One region of the Flavobacterium erigeronis genome, then DNA from elsewhere that is predicted to be linked to it. Evidence: riboswitches for the same ligand, from Rfam matches in the RefSeq annotation. Region 1 holds a riboswitch; the other holds the start of a gene.

Evidence for each region. Region 1 has a riboswitch for S-adenosylmethionine ahead of ACWA1F_RS00770 (homocysteine S-methyltransferase family protein). Riboswitches for the same ligand answer to the same signal wherever they lie in the genome.
Region 2: linked by a shared signal. The riboswitch ahead of ACWA1F_RS19410 (redoxin domain-containing protein) and the one ahead of ACWA1F_RS00770 (homocysteine S-methyltransferase family protein) in region 1 are both predicted to bind S-adenosylmethionine.

Annotation. Positions count from the first base shown of each region.
Region 1 covers NZ_JBSKGP010000001.1:191,972-195,144, reverse strand. Annotated here, with positions in the region: gene ACWA1F_RS00780 (NAD(P)/FAD-dependent oxidoreductase) at 1-156, shown strand, start outside; gene ACWA1F_RS00775 (hypothetical protein) at 722-856, shown strand; SAM riboswitch class I at 1,105-1,220, shown strand; gene ACWA1F_RS00770 (homocysteine S-methyltransferase family protein) at 1,558-2,559, shown strand; gene ACWA1F_RS00765 (KilA-N domain-containing protein) at 2,618-3,173, shown strand, end outside.
Region 2 covers NZ_JBSKGP010000010.1:159,232-162,404, reverse strand. Annotated here, with positions in the region: gene ACWA1F_RS19415 (aminotransferase class V-fold PLP-dependent enzyme) at 1-56, opposite strand, end outside; gene ACWA1F_RS19410 (redoxin domain-containing protein) at 227-1,216, opposite strand; SAM riboswitch class I at 1,457-1,557, opposite strand; gene ACWA1F_RS19405 (response regulator) at 1,753-2,205, opposite strand; gene ACWA1F_RS19400 (PAS domain-containing sensor histidine kinase) at 2,208-3,173, opposite strand, start outside.

The sequences.
Region 1 (3,173 bases):
GGATTCCACGAAGCAACATTAATGTGTCAAGCGGCGTATGGAATCATCAATCCAGGTAAAAAATACGTATTGAAATATACAACAGTTTCTGGAGTAGACGGTTTCGATGGAACTCGTAAAGAAGCGCCAAAAGCGGTTGTGAAAGCGATAGTCTAAGCTTCTGAGGTGCTGAGATACTAAGGCGCTAAGGTTTTTATATAGCAAGCCCAAACTTTTTAAAAGTTTGGGCTTTTTATTTTAAAATCCCAGAGGGATGACATATTTATAGAACAGAAATGGATACCCATTAAGATAGCTCCAGCAGAGCGATATTATCTAAATATGTGTCGCTCTGCTGAAGCTTTTTATCGGATGGTTAAAATATTTTCTATAAATATTATTCTCTTCAAGAGCATATATTAAACAATCAAATTCAAACATTGCCCACGGTTTCAACCGTGGGTACGCAATGCAAATCACGCCGTATAAAATTACAAAACGCATCCCACGGTTGAAACCGTGGGCAATGTTCTACAATCTTGTGTTTATAATGCAAATCAAATATAGACTTTTAAGCTTTCTTAGAACCTTAGCGCCTCAGAAGCTTAAAAAAACATCACATTAACTTAATCTTATTTCCTTTGACCCGACATAATGAGATACTAGCTTTGCATTGTAAAATAATATTTTGAAGAATCAATATAAAGTACTAACTTTAAGAATGTATTAAAAATTATCTACTATGAGCAAATGGGATGAAGAAACACTACTCGAAGAAAAGTCAAAAAATGACAATGAAATGAAAATGACAGATAATGAATTTACAGATCATCAAGAAGTCATGGACACATTTCTTAATTGGGACAGAAGTTTTTAAAAAGCTTTCTGATAAAAGAACAATACACTCAAATTTATTGAGTCGACAGCAAAAAAATAGACAAAAGCTCAAACTTTATTTATAAGTTTGAGCTTTTCGTTTTTAACCTTTGAACCTTTGTAGCTTAGCAACTTAGTCGCTTTACAAAAAAACTTAGAACCTCAGAACCTTAGCAGCTCAGAATCTTAAAAAAAACTTGCAATTACCGCCTTTATGTCGTTACTTTGCAGCGTTCATAATTTTATTGAAAGTTATCACGAAAGGCGGAGGGATAGACCCAATGAAACCTTAGCAACCCTTTACCATAAAGAAGGTGCTAAATTCTACTTTATACTGTAAATACAGTAACTAAGATAGATAACACAAATACAAGCAGTATTTCTCAAAACTTTTCCTGACAACATTACAACATAATTTCACTGAAATAATTTTTAGTGAAAGGAGCGAATCATTGGCGCATTTTTGCCGTCATTAGTTCCCGCTGTCCGCAATATCTTTTATTCTGAACCCCAGAATAAAAGGATATTTGCTCCCATCGGGGCTAAAAAGCCATCAATTGTGAACTTTTAGAAACAAAAAATCAACATAACTAATAAACCCGACAGGTTTTTAGAACCTGCCGGGTTTAAAATCGGAAGTAGAATTAAAAAAAGCTTAGCAACTTAGCGCCTTAGTGTCTTAGCAGCTAACAAATAAGAAATATGTCAACAATACAACAAGCAATAAAAGAAAGAATCCTGATCCTTGATGGAGCAATGGGAACGATGTTACAACGTTACAATTTCTCAGAAGAAGATTTCCGTGGCGAACGTTTCAAAGACTTTCCACATCCGTTAAAAGGAAATAACGATTTATTATCACTTACACAGCCACATGCAATACGTGCTGTACACGCTGCATATTACGAAGCAGGAGCAGATATTGTAGAAACCAATACATTCTCAGGAACTACAATCGGTATGGCCGATTATTTCATGGAAGATTTGGTTTACGAATTAAACTACGAATCGGCAAGAATCGCCCGTGAAGTAGCCGACGAATTCACAGCTAAAAATCCTGCAAAACCACGTTTCGTAGCTGGTTCAATCGGGCCGACAAACCGTACAGCAAGTATGTCACCAGACGTAAACGATCCAGGTTACAGAGCCGTAACATTTGACGATTTAAGAATTGCTTACAAACAACAAGTTGAAGCTTTACTAGACGGAGGTTGCGATTTACTTTTAGTAGAAACGATTTTCGATACCTTAAATGCAAAAGCAGCACTTTTCGCCATTGAAGAAGTAAAAGACGAACGCAATATCGATGTGCCAATTATGGTTTCAGGAACGATTACAGATGCTTCAGGAAGAACACTTTCTGGGCAGACAGTTGAAGCGTTTTTGATTTCAGTTTCACATATTCCGTTATTGAGCGTTGGTTTCAATTGCGCTTTAGGAGCCGATTTATTGAAACCGTATTTAAAAACATTGTCACAACATACACAGTTTAACGTTTCGGCACATCCCAACGCAGGATTACCAAATGCGTTCGGACAATACGATGAAACGCCAGAACAAACTCAGGTTTTCATTAAAGAATATCTAGATGATAATTTAATCAATATCATTGGAGGTTGTTGCGGAACAACTCCAGATCATATCCGATTAATGGCTGAAGTTGCGAAGGATTATAAGCCGAGAGTGGCACCGGTTTTTGCGTAATCTATATTTGATTAAGAATAAACAAAACAGTAATGAAATTGATGATGTTAAAGTATTTATGGAAAAAATTAAACAAAAAGTAATATTAAATGCTAATGGCGCTGAAATAGCTGTTTTACATTTTGGAGATGATAATGATTATTTGTCATTAACTGATATTGCAAAATTTAAAAATCCAGATGATGCTTTTATTGTCATAAATAATTGGCTTAGAAGTAAGGATACCATACTTTTTATAGGCTTATGGGAGCAATTAAATAATTCTAATTTTAAACCTATCGAATTCGATAGGTTTAAAAACGAAGCAGGAACAAATGCCTTTACATTATCTCCTCAAAAATGGATAACTACAACAAATGCAATCGGTCTTGTTTCAAAATCAGGTAGATATGGAGGGACTTTTGCACATAAAGATATTGCTTTTGAATTTGCATCTTGGGTCTCAGCAGAGTTTAAATTATATATTATTAAGGATTATCAACGATTAAAAGGAGATGAAAATAGTCGTTTGTCATTAAATTGGAATTTAAGTAGAGAATTATCTAAAATCAATTATCGGATTCATACAGATGCCATAAAAGAAAATTTGATTCCTAAAGATATTACGCAAAAGT
Region 2 (3,173 bases), on a different contig from region 1:
TTAGAAAAGTAACACTCCGGTTCTGTTGGTTTTACTGTTGGCTCAATAGCATTCATATCCTTTACATTTTTTAAATTAACTAAATTGTATTGTTGTATTGTTCACTCCAATTTTTGTCATTCCTGAGGAACGAGGAATCTCACACGCAACTCGACAAAGATTAGCGACTTTCTATATGGATTCTCTAGTGTGATTCCTCGTTCCTCAGGAATGACAAGATTGGGTCTTAAATTTTATTCTCTAAAAGTGTTTTTAACGTAGTTTGCAATTCTTCTCCGTGCAGGTTTTTGGCAACGATTATTCCTTTAGAATCGATTAAATAATTTCCCGGAATGGCTCTTACTCCGTATAATTTGGCAACGGCACTGTTCCAGAAAAGCAAATCCGAAACGTGTGTCCAAGTTAGATTGTCGTCTTTAATTCCTTTAATCCAATTTTCTTTCTTTTTATCTAAAGAGATTGCCACAATATTGAATCCTTTGTCGTGAAATTCTTTGTAAGCCGCTACAATATTCGGATTCTCTTTTCTGCATGGTCCACACCAAGAAGCCCAAAAATCGACCAAAGTGTAGCCTTTTAAGTTTTCATAAAGGCGAACTGGTTTTCCTTCAGGATCATTGGCTGTAAAATCAGGGGCTTTTTTACCGACCGCTAATCCGTCTAAAACGGTAACCAGTTCTTTTAATTCTTTCACGTAAGTGGTATTTTGAAGACTTTTATCTAATAAAGCAATATTTTGCGTAATCTGTTCTGGCGTTAATCTGTACGACCAGTTTCTGTACAGCACATAAGCCGAAACTATAGATTTTGGATGTTCTGTTATGAATTTGCTGATTTCGACATCTTTCGTTTTTTTATAAGTTTCGAACAAGTCTTGAGAGGCCGAACCTGCAACAACTGAAGCGGTATAATATTTCTTCGGATTTAATTTTACTGTAATTGGGTCTTTTTCTAGAAAAATATACAATGGCGAACTTTCGGTATTGACGCTTAAACCGTATAATTCTGGGGTTTTTACTTTAGTTTTAAAACTAAAATTTCCGTCTTTTACTTTTGCCGAATCAATTGTCGTAAACATTTTATTGTGAAACTTCTGCAAGTAGACATATTGCGCCAAAGTATCGACAACAGTTCCTTTTAACTGTAAATTATTTCCCTGCGCTTGAGTTTGAAAAGCACCCAGAAGCAAAGCAAAACCTAATAGTATTTTTTTCATTTTATTTTTAGTTTTTAGATTAGACAAAAGAATTTCAGGCCAATGACAAAAGCCATTAGCGATATGATTAAAGAAAGAATCTCGTGGAACTAGAATTTTCTCATTCAGAAAAAGGCAAAGCTGTTTTCTTCGAAAATTAAATTCAAAAGCTCGTAACTCGCGTACAAAATGGATTCTGCTTTCATTTAAAAAAAATTAAAGATTAACATTATGATCTTAAACAGATTTACGGAGAAATCTTTCTTATCTGCCCGCACACAGCGGAAGGATTTAGCACCTTATTCGGCAACAGGTTGCTAAGACATCAATGGGCCTATTCCCTCAGTCTTTCTGGATAAGTATCATTATATAAATTTTCTGCATTACAAATATATATTAATTCTACCGAACTAGTATAGTTTAAATTGTGTTTTTTTGTAAAATTTATTTAAAAACTCTTTCAGCATACTTTAGCAACTGAAAAACAACAAATTAAAACAAAGTTATTTTTTGTTATGATCCCTTTTTTATAAAAGAAATTCAGACGTTTTACTCATTTAAAAAGAAAAAACATGCAAGTATTTATTTTTTTCGAGAGTTGGAAGCGCTTCTTTTAATCCTTTTTCGAGATTAGAAGTAATAAATTGAAGCACTTGTTTTAAATCGTTAAAATTATTTGGCTTTACAAAATAACAGACAGCGCCAAGATTTGCTGCTGTGTCCATATCATTTTTATGCGAAGAAGTAGAAATCATAATTACAGGGATTTCTTTATAGCGCTCATCTGCTTTTAATTCTTTCAAACATTCCCAGCCATTTAGAATGGGCATATTTAAATCTAGAAAAACAACACCTGGAATTTTATCTTCGTTTTTAAGCATTTTTAGTGCTTTATCACCATTTTCAGCACAATGACAAATAATATTTTCATCGATATCAGCCAGAGCTTCACAAAACATTTCTGTATCGTCTCTGTCATCATCAGCTAATAAAATTATCTTTTTACTCATAATTAAATGTCTTTTTCTTTTTGTTCAAATGGCAATGTAACAATAAAAACAGCTCCTTTATTGGCAATTCCTGTTGCGGTAATATTTCCTCCATGACGTTCTGCTATTTTTTTACACAGCGATAAACCTAAGCCAGTTCCTTCGTAACGGTCTTTAGAATTTAGGCGGGTAAAAGTTTCAAAAATACGTCCAGTCTGATCGAGGTCAAAACCAATTCCGTTATCTTCTACAGTAATTATTGCAATTCTGTTGCCGTCTTCCGTCTTTTCAGTCGCTGTAACCGTAATTTGCGAAGGCGTATTTTCTCTAGCAAATTTAATGGAATTGTTAATCAGATTATAGAAAAGCTGATACAATAATACCAAAGCTCCTTCCAAAACTGGAAGTTCTTCATAATAAATTTTACCGCCTGTTTTTTGAAGTGCAATTTCGAGATCGGTTTCTATATTTTTAATGACTTCATTTAAATCGACCATTGTTGCTTTTTGCGAATCGGCATTGATTTTAGAATACGCCAGCACGCCATCAATCATATTAAACATACGGTCAGCCGCAACGTGAACTCTCTCAATATATTTGGATGCCGATTCGTCTAGTTTCCCTTCTAAGTGATCTTCTAGACGGCTTACAAAAGTTTTTATTTTTCGGACAGGTTCTTTTAAATCGTGCGAAGCAACGTGCGCAAACTGCTGTAAATCATCATTCGATCTTTGCAATTCTTTGGTGCGGTCTGCTACCAAAATTTCTAATTTTTCGGTAATAGATTTTTGCTCATGGATATCGGTACACGTACCAAACCAATTCGTAATTATTCCCTCTTTATCTCTAATCGGAAGCGCTTTACTCAAAAACCAGCGATACTCGCCTGTGCTTCCATTTTTTAAACGAAATTCTATTTGATACGGAGTGCCGGCATGAACACTTTGGTACCAAGTTTTCAAAACCTGAGAAACATCGTCTGGATGCAG